One region of the Exiguobacterium sp. TDN 0502 genome, then DNA from elsewhere that is predicted to be linked to it. Evidence: riboswitches for the same ligand, from Rfam matches in the RefSeq annotation. Region 1 holds a riboswitch; each other region holds the start of a gene.
The links. A riboswitch is a leader RNA that binds a small molecule or an ion and turns the genes downstream of it on or off. The one in region 1 is predicted to bind thiamine pyrophosphate.

Region 1 (4,237 bases):
TTGATGAACATCGTCGTCTTGACGGCGTTATTGTCCGTCGGAAACTCGGGACTGTATGCGGCGACCCGGATGTTATGGGCGATGTCGCAAGAAGGCATGATTTCAAAGAAGTTATCTTATGTGAATGCACGTGGTGTGCCGATGCGGGCGTTGCTCTTTACGATGATGTTTGCGATGCTATCGCTTCTGACAGCCTTTTTCGCTGAGGATACCGTCTTCATCTGGTTGTTGTCCTTAGCTGGACTCGGTGCTCAAGTCGGTTGGATTTCGATCTCTGCGTCTCAGCTTGCATTCCGTCGGCAGTTCTTACGAAACGGTCATGATCTATCCGAATTGAAATTCAAGACACCCCTTTATCCGGTGTTACCGCTGATTTCGTTGACGTTAAACGTCGTCGTCCTCGTCAGTCTAGCGTTCCAGGCGGACCAACGAATCGCGCTATACATCGGTGTGCCCTTCTTCCTCGTCATGTGGGGAAGCTATCACCTCTTCGTCAAAGGAAAACATCTCACAGCACAAACCGACATCCGTGTCGCCCCTTCTCAACTCGAAGAATAATGTCATATGAAAGAGGCCGTGGATCATCCACGGCCTCTTTTTGTATGATTGTTCTATTCCTTAAGCGTCCGCATCATTAATAATTCGCCTTGATGGAGCGCTACTCTCGCTTGTGAGGCACACCATTCATTACTGACGGTCAATGAACCTCCGACCGGAACGGGATGGGCATCGAGCGGATATTTGACTCCAGCTAAGCTTAAGGTCGACGGTACAAGTGGAATGAATGATAGATAATGATAGCTTCCGGCTTCGACTGTATACGCTCCCGCTGCCAAATATCGTACCTCTTCTCGTTTCGTCACGAGTCGTGCCTCTGGATATTGCTTCAATAGATATACATTTTGGACGGTCATGTCGAGCCGCCCACCTGTCGCCCCGATGATGATGATCTCTTCATGCTGTTCCCTCTCAGACACTGTACGAAGGGCAAGTTCGAGATCCGTCTCATCTTTCTCGGCCGGATGAACGATTGCCCCTTCTGGTACATAACCAAGCGAATCAAAATCACCGATTGTCAGGTCGCATGTCAGCCCAAACGATTCGACCGTCTGAACACCACCGTCGACACCGAAGATGAAATCACCTAGCTGACAAAACGTCCGTAAATCCGGTACTTCTTCTCGCGGACCGGCACAGACGAGAATCGCCCGCATCTCAGACACCTCGTGCCGAATAACGGAGTAAGCGTGGCGCAGTCGTAAATAGAATTCCTGCTACGATTCCACATAAGATGTACGAGGGAACCATATACGTTGCGTTATAGACGAAAGAGTATTCCACGACTGGACCTTTTGCATACTTGGCAAAAAAGACGATTCCACTGATGACATGACAGATATAACGGAGACCGGCGCCTAATAACGTCGCAAGAAGAACGAACGCCATCAAGCTTTTCTTCTGACCATTTTGCGCTGCTTGTCTGACTTGACGTGCAAAGAGACCACTCAGTCCGACGACGCCATACGCAATCGTGTAATCGAGCAATGGTTGGACGATTGTCAACACTTGCGGCGCGAACATCAATTGAATCGTACCGACGAGCGCTCCCGTGACGACACCACCGACGACGCCGTGGCGGAATGCCATGACGAAGATCGGTAGCATCGCTAAGCTAATCGAACCACCCTGTGGCATTTTGAATGGAATCAGCAAATCAAAGACGACTCCGAGACTGGCGAAGATGGCAATTTCCATCATCATTTGTAACCGTTTCATGTTTATTTCCTCCTTCATGGTTAAAGAGGACGCAAAAAGGCAGTACGACGAACGCCGTACTGCCTGCGTGCGCCACATCCCTACGTCCGTCTGAACGGAACAGGTTCGAAGGGTTAAAGTCGAAAAGACTCCTCTCAGCCGCTTTTTAAGCGACACCCCTTGCGGTCATCATATTTCGTTTTCTCGTTCTTATTATACGGCAGCCCCTTGACGAATGCTAGTGATCGCTTCCGCATAATCCGGTGCATTGTAGATTGCCGATCCTGCAACGAGAACATTCGCACCGTTTTCGATACATTGTTTAGCGGTTTCCGGATTAACGCCACCATCAATCTCGATTTCGAATGCCAGACCACGATCTGCTTTCATTTGCGCGAGTGTTGCAAGTTTCGGCATGACGCTCTCGATGAACGCCTGTCCGCCGAAGCCCGGATTGACCGTCATCAACAAGACCATATCGACATCCTCAAGGACATGCTCAATCGTTGATAGCGGCGTGTGGGGGTTCAAGACGACCCCTGCCTTTGCACCGGCTGCTTTGATTTGTTGCAAGACACGATGGACATGGTTCGTCGCTTCGACGTGGAACGTCACGATATCTGCCCCTGCCTTGACGAAATCTTCGACGAAACGTTCCGGCTGGTCAATCATTAAATGGACGTCAAGGACCATATCCGTCTTCTGACGTAAACTGCTGAGTACGGGTAATCCAAACGAGATGTTCGGGACGAACTGACCGTCCATGACGTCGAAATGGATGTAGTCGGCTCCTGCTGCCTCGACGGCTTTGACATCACGCTCAAGATTTGCAAAATCTGCTGATAAGATTGATGGTGCAATTTTAATCATCTTCAATACCTCCGGGCTCGATTCTTGATTTCGTCTATAAACATACCATAGTTCTCATAACGAGAGGACATGATTTCTTGTGCTTCGACCGCTTCCTTGACGGCACACCCCGGTTCATTCAGATGCAAGCACCCCCGATATTTACAGTCGTCCTGCACAGCAACGAATTCAGGAAAGCTCCACCGGACATCCTCGATTTCCATCTCATAAGGGAAATCAAGATTCGAGAACCCAGGTGTATCCGCGATCAAACCGTCCGCAAGCGGCATCAACGTAACGTGACGCGTCGTATGTCGTCCACGTCCGAGTGATTTCGAGATGGCGCTCGTTTCTAAATCAAGAGATGGTTCGAGCGCGTTTAACAGTGAACTTTTGCCAACACCGGATTGTCCGGCGAGAACACTTGTTTTTCCCGCAAGTAATGGTCGGACTTGCTCGACACCTGCCATCGTCTCACTTGATGTCTCAATGACCGTATAGCCAATCTTACGGTAAGCGGCAATCGCTTCGTGGACAGCAGGGCCCTTGACATCGTCGAGCAAATCCATCTTCGTTAACAAGATGACGGGCTGGATTTCCTTCGCTTCGATCAATACGAGAAACCGATCGAGCAGATGCGCTGAAAAATCAGGTTCTGCCGCTGATACGACCAATAGGGCTTGGTCGATATTCGCAACGGGTGGTCGGACAAGGAAATTGTCACGCTCTTTCACTTCAAGAATATAGCCGGTCTCACTCTCGATATGAAGCACGACTTCATCTCCGACGACCGGACTGATGCCACGCTTCCGGAAATTCCCTCGTGCGCGCGAACGGACCTCCCCCTCTGGTGTCATGACATCATAAAAGCCGCCCTGCAACCGTATGATCGTACCTTCCCGATTCTCTTCGATGCGCTGTTCCGTCATCCTATGCACTCCTTCTTCGTCACATTCATTGTGCGTCTTTTGCTTGATTATACGTAATCGTTTTCGAACGATACACGGTATCATCCTTATAAATCGTAATTTTGCCTTCTTCTCCCGGATCAATCGTCACCGGCACGTCGAATGTCTCATCTTGATCAATCGATTCTTCAATGACAGTCCGCTTCCCTTTTGCATCTTCCGTCTCAATCCGAATGACTTGTTTCGCTGGTGTCTCATCTTCGTTCTCGCTGACCGCATCATAGACGACCTTTTCAGGGAACGTTGCCGTCACCGTTTTTTCTTCCTCACCTTTTGAGATGAAGACGGTTACCGAGTCGTTCGGTTCGACTTGTGCTCCTGCTTGCGGGAACTGACGAATGACTTGATCGAGCTTCACGTCGCTAGAGAATTCTTGCTCGAACGTTCCGTCGAGTCCTTTTTCATCCAGATACGCTTTCGCTTCGTCACTCGATAGGTTCGTCAAATCCTTCAACTCGAAAGAAGATGTTCCTTCCGAGACGGTAATCGTAATCGTCTGTTCTTTTGCGATCACTTCCGTTCCAGCCGAGATCGATTGCCGGATAACATTCCCTCGCGCAATTTCATCCGATTTCTCGCGTTCGACTTCAACTTTCGCAAAACCAGCATCCTTTAAGGTAGCGATTGCCTCTTTTTCAGCATCATCGGTGACATCGGGTACTTCG
Region 2 (4,237 bases), on a different contig from region 1:
TCCATTTGATTGAACAGATTCGTCAATCGATCCATTTGGGCGTCAGACAATTGAATATTGTTGTTTTGAATGACTTGGACGATCAGATTTTCAATCTCGACTTTCGTTTGCGGTTTTTGATTCGCGATCTCCGCCTTGATCTCGTTCATCAAGTCAGCGACTTTATCCGTTCCGACCGTCTTTCCGACGTCGGATGTGACTGACAATTCTTGCTGTGCTAGATCCTTGCGTTCGTCACTCAGCTTGATCCCAGTCTCAGCCGAAGTTTGATCGTATGCCTTCATGATTCCCGTCAGTGCCGATGTCCCGGTCACCTTGTACGGGGAAGTGATCGTGATGTCGGCATCTTTGACACCCGCCGTGACGAGAGCGTTAAGATACATGTCCTTCGTGACCCACGTGATGTTTTCCGTTGCAACAGAAAGCCCGTCGCCTTTTTCCGTCAACTCGATCTTAGCCGACGAATACATGTTGCCGCCTTTTTGCGATTGCGGGATGTTCTTCCCGAGATACTTTTCTTCGTCGGCAGAAGTGGCGATGATCGGCGTGATGCCTTCCGGTGCATTAAGACGTGAAAGCACCCAAGCTTTATCCTTCGCGCCGAGTGACTCACCGAGTGTGACGATGGTCTTGTCGACGACCTGCTCGGCGGATGCGGCTGTTGGGAGTAATAAAGCAGAAGCGATAACGGCTGACGCCATGATTTTTGTTGGTGTATGCATAATGAAATCCTCCAATTGTAAGTAACAGAATGAATTATAGTATCAGGTACTAAAGTAAGTGTACGAGAACGAAAGACGTTCGGAATCGGTCTACAGATGGAGAGGGCATCCGCCTTCTGACACTTCAATGTATAGCGGAACGAGGACAACTTGACTTCCATTTTCAGCATGCTATAGTGGATTTGAATCGAATAATGACCACTAGGGGAGTCGGTAGGCCGACTGAGACGAACGAAGACGTTCGGACCCTTTGAACCTGATTAAGTTCGTACTTACGGAGGGAAGTGGCGTCAAGTCTTGTTCTTCTTGCGCCATGCCCGTGTGTTTCGGGGTGGTGTTTTTTCGTTTCATAAAAAACGAGGAGGATGAGATCATGACATTTACACAAGAAATCAAGCAGGCGGCACAAGCGTACTGGGATAGTAGTTTTACGCACCCATTCGTACAAGGAATCGGAGAAGGGACGTTACCGCTCTCGAAATTTCGGCATTACGTCATGCAGGATGCCTATTACTTAAAACACTTTGCGAAGATACAGGCGAAGGCAGCGTCAAAAGCAGACGACTTTGCGACGATCGCAACGCTTGCCGAGCACGCGACGTCAACTTACGGAGCGGAATTGAGTCTCCATCAATCATTTTTTGAGCCGCTCGGGATCACGGAAGCGGATCTTGCGGCGTTCGAACCGGCACCAACAGCCTATGCCTATGTCTCGCACATGCATCATGCGAGCGAGGGAACACTCGGTGAGACGATTGCTGCCATTTTGCCATGTTACTGGCTGTATTACGAAGTCGGTCAACAGTTACTGACGTGTACACCGGAAGAAAAAATCTATCAGCAATGGATCGACACCTATAGCTCGGAATGGTTCGAAAAAGTCGTCTTTGAACAGATTGCCCGGCTCGATGCGCTGGCGGAACAAGCCAGTCCTGCGGAACGCGAGCGCATGAAACGGCATTTCGTGACGAGCTGTTATTATGAGTTGCTGTTTTGGCATATGGGCTGGACGGAAGAGACGTTTACGTCGGTCTATGAGACGATTCCGGCGCGAACCGTATCTTCTTGAACCAATAGATGGTAGAATTAGGTATATCTTGTAGCGAAAGTAGGGATGGAAGTGGGAATCGTCGTCATTTTGCTGGTCATTATCGCGGCCTACGTCGTGCAACGAATGCTTGGAAAAGCAAACGTTCGATTTGCTGGATACATCATTCCCATATTGATGACGGTGTATGGCACATATGCTACGATTTGGAATTTGAAGGTAACGTTTCAGTTTGAATTCAGTAGCGGTAGCTTCATTTCAACAGTCATAATGATTGTCATCTATGGACTGCTGATCTACTCGCTTTATCGCGTCTACCAGCGTGCGAAAGAAGAAGCGGAATATCCGTATCAATCGTTAAAAGACCGAGGCATCCTTTAAAGGAGCTTCGGTCTTTTCTGTATCACGCCCTCATTTTTTCCAGTTTTTAAAGCCGTCCCCGAATTCGAGATGGAGTTGATCGGTGAAAAGTCCATTCTTAAAGACCGGTACATCAACGGGTAAGGTTCCTTGCGGCTGAAACGTTCCGAAGATTGCGCGGATACCCGCAGGCAGGTTCGGTCCGGCGGATTTCAGATTGCCTGCTTCAGAGTCCGGTCCGTTCGGATCCCCTTTAAAGCCATAGACGAGGACATGTGCCGGTGCATCGGGTTGAACGGCGACGTCGTATGGATTACGGAGGCTGAGCAAGACAGAGGGGGTATTCGTTTGGTTCGCATAGCGGAAGATTGAAGCCGGTATCGCTTGTTCCGGTGCGGTTGATAGCAGTTTAGCGCTCGTATTGACGTTTGAGCCGACGATGACATAGTCCGCAACATCGAGTTGCGCTCGAAGAGTTGGATTTTGTTCAAGTGGTCGTGTAGTAGCTGAGTAATTCGCTGTCGTCACGTGCCAGTTTCGATTCTTCGGTAGGGATGCGATCGTCTTTTTCATGCTATCCGTCTGATCCGTTGCCGGAGCGATCACCAGAACGTGTGCGTTCTTTTTCGGTTTGAACGGTAACGTCCGCTGATCATTTTTCACGAGCGTGACAGCAGCTTCCGTCATCGCGCGTTCTTTGGCTTTATGGTCAGGACTACCGACGACTTGTTTGGCTTGCGCGAGTTTATCGGCTAGCGATGTCGTATCCGTCGTACCGTTCCAAATCCCGCGCTCTGCTTTGAGCGTCAGAATCCGTTCGACCGATTGGTCGATCCGTTCTTCCGAGAGTCGACCGTCTTTGACCGCTGCAATCACGTCCTTGAAAATCCGGTCGAGTTTTGCGACATCCTGCTCGGAACGAAGAATCGTCGGCATGAGGGCGATGTCGACACCGGCATCAAACGTTTTTAAGACGGCTTCTGATTCTGTAAAGTTATCAGCGATCGCCTGCATGTTCAACGCGTCTGTGATGACGATGCCGTCATAGCCGAGTTTTTCGCGAAGCACACCCGTGATGACGTCATCCGACAACGTCGCGGGTAAAGGGAAGGTACCGTTTTTCGAGGTGACGACTTCGGATTCGATTTGCGGCATTCCGATATGGCCGGTCATGACCATATCGATGTCTTCAGCGATCGCTCGCTTGAAGGGAACGAGTTCGACTTGCTCCAGTTCCTGAAGAGAGCGATCAACGACCGGTAAGCCATAATGGGAATCGGTTGCGGTATCGCCGTGTCCGGGGAAGTGCTTGGCAGTCGCTGCGACACCTTCAGACTGAATTCCCTTCATTAGAGCGGAACCGAGTCTGCCAACGAGTGCGGGATCACTTGAGAACGAACGGACACCAATGACCGGATTCGCCGGATTACTGTTGACATCAAGTACCGGACCGAAGTTGACATTGATGCCGAGCGCATGCAGTTCGGAACCGATGATATGCCCTGCATCATTCGCATAAGTACTACTCCGGGTTGCACCTAACGCCATATTGCCGGGTAAGTTCGTACCCGTTCCGAGCCGAGTGACGATGCCGCCTTCTTGGTCGATCGTGACGAAGAGCGGAACATCATTGCTAGTATCCTGCTTGACGACTTCTTGCATATCATGAACGAGTTTCGTCGTCTGTTCGGTTTCACTAACATTTTCAGCAAACAAGATGACGCCGCCTAAGTCATAACGGTCGATGATGTTTGCGACTTCTGGGGCAAGGGACGTATGATTACGTCCATTCCACTGCCGAAAGTCAGGCATGATCATCTGACCGATTTTTTGCTCGAGTGTCATCGCGTCAATCTTTTGATTGATCCGCTCTGCTGATGATTCTGTTGCTGCCATGACAGGCAAACTGCTTGAGACGAGTACTGCTGCAAGTCCGGCTGTTACCGTGAACCGTCGGATTTGTTTCATCGTATACATCCTCCTCTAATTGAACCATGACTGGAAATCCTTTTCGATACGGACAGTATAGCAAGGGGATTATTCTAAAACAATATTTTATTTGAAAACGATTACAAATTAAAATAAATTTCAGAAACTATCTATCGAA
Region 3 (4,237 bases), on a different contig from region 1:
ACATAATCGCGGTCAACGATCCGGACGCTGACACCAGCGCGGACGAGTTGTTCTGCCGACGCGGTCCCGAGTGCCCCCATCCCGACAATCAGGACCTTCGCTTTTGCCAAGCGTGCTTGTCCCGCTTCCCCGATCGGTTGAAACCGGGTTTGCCGTGAGTACCGCGTCATCGAATCAATCCAGTCGTCGGACTGCTTGCGACCGCATACTGTTTCTTCTCGATTCGTCCCGCTTCGTATCCAAGCCGCCCCGCTTCGACAGCTAACCGCATCGCGCGCGCCATCTTGACCGGATCCTTGGCGTGCGCGACGGCAGAGTTCAGTAAGACACCGTCCGCCCCGAGTTCCATCGCATAGGCGACATCAGCCGGTGAACCGATGCCGGCGTCGACGATGACCGGGACCGTCGTCTGCTCGATGATGAATTGCAAGTGGAACGGGTTGAGGATTCCTTGTCCGGAACCGATCGGTGACGCTGCCGGCATGATGGCGTGACAGCCGAGTTCCTCGAGTCGTCGTGCAAGGACGACGTCGTCCGACGTATACGGCAAGACGATGAACCCTTCTTTGAGTAACTCTTCCGAGGCGCGTAACGTCTCGATCGGATCCGGTAAGAGTGTCTTGTCGCAACCGATGACTTCAACTTTGACCATGTCGCACATCCCGGATGCCCGTGCAAGCTTCGCCAGTCGAACGGCTTCTTCTGCTGTCTTCGCACCAGCCGTATTCGGTAGTAACTCGTACTTCGCCAAATCAAGCGACTCCAAGAAATTCGCTTGTTGTTTATCGAAGAGATCGAGCCGGCGGACGGCGAACGTCAAGATTTGTGCAGCCGACGCGTCAATCGCCTCCTGCTGTACCGTAGCATCCGTATATTTTCCCGTACCGAGTAATAACCGTGAGTCAAATGTCTTTTCTCCAATTTTCAACATCTTTATCCTCCTCCTACGAAATGAACGATTTCGAATGTGTCATGATCCCGAACGATCGTCTGACCGTAAGCCCGGCGGTCGATGATCTGTCGGTTCTGTTCGACGATGACGAGCTTTTCTTCTAAGCCGAGTTGCGTGAGCATGTCCTCAATCGTCTCAATCTGTTCGATCGTGTGGTCATTGCCGTTAATCGTAATGTTCATCGGACTTCCTCCTTCTGAATCAACCGTAATGTGTTTGCCAAGATTTCTGCTGTCACCGGTGCAAGTAATATGCCATGCCGGTGATGCCCCGTCGCTAGAAAGATCCGACGGGAGGAATCGGCGACTCCGAGATATGGCAAGCCCGACTCTGTTTGCGGCCGTATGCCGGACCAGACTTCTTCGATGACGGCGTCACGAATCGGCGGATACAGTTGCTCCGCTGCTTGAAGTAGTGACATGACTCCTGCGACACGGACACCGACTGTCTCATCGTACGGCAGTTCCGTCGCACCGATTAAGATCCGTCCGTCCGCTTTTGGAACGAGATAGACAGAATCATCAAACAGAATCGAAGGTAATGGTTCCCCAGCGAGACGGACCGCGAGACACTCGCCTTTGACCCCGTATGTCGCAATCGAGATCCCTGCTGTCGCGAGCAAGGCTTGCGATCCGCGACCGGCAGCAACGGTCACCGTTCGCCCCGTCCACTCTCCTTCATTTGATTCGATTCGCACGGTATCCTCATTCTCACAGATACGTGTCACATCCACCTGTTCTTCGATGGATACACCCCGTTTACGTAAGGCAGACATCAATGCAGTCGTCAGTCGTCGCGGATCGATTTGACCGACCGATGGAAATACGTACTCTCTTCCGTTTCGTTTCAATAAAAACGGTTGTTCCCGGTAGCCACAATCAATCCCGGTCTCCCGCTCGAGACGACGTGCGAGCAGCGGATACAGACGACGACTTCGCGCGGCAAGTGCATGCAATTCTTCTCTCAGCTCGATGTCTGTCGCAAGCATCCCGGCAGCCGCGCGACTTGTTTCTTGCCCGCATGTTCCGCGCTCAAGGACAAGAACGGATTCGTTTTGACAGGCGAGACTGTAAGCAAGTGTCAAACCGATGACTCCACCACCAATGATGATGTGATCCGTCATACCCGCACCCCCTGATAACGCTTGATCGCAGCAAGCGGGTCCGCTTGACCGAGAATACCGGACAAAACCGCGATTCCTGCTGCACCGGTCCCTGCAATCTCAGAAATGCGATCTGGTGTGATGCCGCCGATGGCGATGACCGGTTTCGTCGTGAAGGTGACGACTTGTTTCAGAGCATCAACACCCCGTGGTGGAAGATCCGGCTTCGACGTCGTCGGATAGATATGACCGTAGAGCAGTCGATCGGCTCCTTCTGCTTCTGCCGCCAGTGCCTCTGCCAGTGAATGAACGGATTTACCGATTGTCAGATCCGGAAAGTGACGCCTTACATCGCGGACACGTAAGGAACGGCGTGTTAACTGCACACCGATGCCAGCGACATGGGCGACATCGACCCGGTCATGGACCGTTAACTGATCAGGGGAATACCCTTGCGCAAAGAGTGTTTCAATCAGATCAAGCAATTCTGCCGCCGATAAATTCGATTCCCGTAGGTGCAGCTGATCCGTGTAAGGTTGAAGCGATTGAAAGGTTTTCACCCCATCACGTGGATCGATGGATCCTGTCGAAATCAGATGTAAACGCATCATGTTCTTCCTTTCCATACGAAAAAGGACCACTCCCGATGTTGAAAGGAGTGGTCCGAAAATGCGCTGAAGCGCTAAGGATATCTAAGGTTTCGAGCCACTTCCCTCCGCTAGTACGAACTAGATCAGGTTCAAAGGGTCCGGATACTTCCGTCTCAGTCTGCTGGGAGACTCCCCTAGTGTCTTTTCGTGTTTAATTGGCTTGCCCCATTAGTCTAGCATGAGTCGTTTCGCTTCGCTAGTCCTAGTTGAGCGCTTCGACTTGCTGAACGAGATCCGATTTCGTCGGGCGCTGTTGCTTCTGGCTATCGGCATAGGTCTGCTTCAGCTTCAGAATCCGCATTACTTTGGCATCAAGCATTTTCATCGTTAACGCCTCATCCTTCACCGCTTGCATGACTTCAGTATGGACCTTCGTATAAGCACCCGCTTCTGAAAACATCGCCATGTCTGCGCCGTTAACGAGTGCCTGCCGTGCCGCTTCCGCGAGACCGTATTGTTTCGTGATCGCTCCCATGACGAGATCATCCGTAATGATGACGCCCTTGAAGCCGAGCTGCTGACGCAAGAGGTCGGTCAGGACAGCTTTTGAGAGCGAGGATGGATGTGTATCGTCATACGCGGGGTACAGAATATGAGCGACCATTACCATCTCTGCCCCTTCTTGGATTGCTTCTTGAAACGGGACGAGTTCCGTCCGCTTCAGTTCTTCCTTCGATGCTGTCACTTTCGGCAGACCGACATGGGAATCGACACTCGTGTTGCCATGACCGGGAAAATGTTTGACGACCGGAATCGTACCCGTCTCCTGCATCCCGTGCATCAGGGCAGTACCCAAAGACGCGACCGTTTTCGGATCAGCACTTAAGGCACGGTCACCGATGATCGGATTGTTCGGGTTACTGTTAACGTCAAGGACCGGTGCAAAGTCCATGTTGAATCCATAATACCGCGATACATGACCAAGCGTGCTTCCGACGTCTTCCATTTTCGCCGTATCCGCGCCTTGCGCCATCTGTTGACTCGTCGGCAGACGTAATCGTTGATCCGGCACCCGGCTGACCCGTCCACCTTCTTCGTCAATCCCGACGAACGCATACGGCTTTTGATTCGTCTCTTGAATCGCACGGGTGAACGTCAAAAGTTGTTCTTCTGACGTGATGTTTCCGCCGAGCAGTAAGACACCACCAATCGCATGCGTCCGCAACAACTGCCGATCGGCTGCTGAAAGTTCCGTACCCGCAACGCCGATATAGAGCAGTTGATCGATCTTTTCAGACGTCGACATCGCTGCTAATTGTTGTTTGAGTTCTGCATGCTGTCGTTCTTCCTTCGTCGGCTTAGGCTTCGGTTTCTTCACCTCGGTCGGTTGCTTCGTTTCTGATTGTGATGGTTTCGTTGGTTCCGTCGTCTCCTGCGCACACCCTGCAAGCAACAGACAACCGATCAGTACGGTCTTCTTCACAAAGGATCCTCGCTCCGGACACCATTAATTGAATAATAGACGGAAATCTCAGCGTTCAGGGATTGTGAGACCGAACAATATTTATCTTTTGATAACGAGATGGCACGACG

Region 2: linked by a shared signal. The riboswitch ahead of tenA (thiaminase II) and the one ahead of thiT (energy-coupled thiamine transporter ThiT) in region 1 are both predicted to bind thiamine pyrophosphate.
Region 3: linked by a shared signal. The riboswitch ahead of ACRPK8_RS06280 (thiamine phosphate synthase) and the one ahead of thiT (energy-coupled thiamine transporter ThiT) in region 1 are both predicted to bind thiamine pyrophosphate.

What each region holds. Positions count from the first base shown of each region.
Region 1 covers NZ_JBOZGJ010000002.1:172,456-176,692, forward strand. The annotation lists gene ACRPK8_RS04070 (amino acid permease) at 1-558, shown strand, start outside; gene ACRPK8_RS04075 (thiamine diphosphokinase) at 612-1,214, opposite strand; gene thiT (energy-coupled thiamine transporter ThiT) at 1,216-1,776, opposite strand; TPP riboswitch at 1,837-1,946, opposite strand; gene rpe (ribulose-phosphate 3-epimerase) at 1,969-2,625, opposite strand; gene rsgA (ribosome small subunit-dependent GTPase A) at 2,628-3,533, opposite strand; gene pknB (Stk1 family PASTA domain-containing Ser/Thr kinase) at 3,559-4,237, opposite strand, start outside.
Region 2 covers NZ_JBOZGJ010000003.1:129,822-134,058, reverse strand. The annotation lists gene ACRPK8_RS05310 (DUF1002 domain-containing protein) at 1-722, opposite strand, end outside; TPP riboswitch at 916-1,022, shown strand; gene tenA (thiaminase II) at 1,096-1,791, shown strand; gene ACRPK8_RS05300 (hypothetical protein) at 1,837-2,151, shown strand; gene ACRPK8_RS05295 (glycoside hydrolase family 3 N-terminal domain-containing protein) at 2,182-4,098, opposite strand.
Region 3 covers NZ_JBOZGJ010000004.1:91,649-95,885, reverse strand. The annotation lists gene ACRPK8_RS06300 (ThiF family adenylyltransferase) at 1-170, opposite strand, end outside; gene ACRPK8_RS06295 (thiazole synthase) at 167-931, opposite strand; gene thiS (sulfur carrier protein ThiS) at 934-1,134, opposite strand; gene ACRPK8_RS06285 (FAD-dependent oxidoreductase) at 1,131-2,075, opposite strand; gene ACRPK8_RS06280 (thiamine phosphate synthase) at 2,072-2,665, opposite strand; TPP riboswitch at 2,748-2,850, opposite strand; gene nagZ (beta-N-acetylhexosaminidase) at 2,907-4,127, opposite strand; gene ACRPK8_RS06270 (OsmC family protein) at 4,124-4,237, opposite strand, start outside.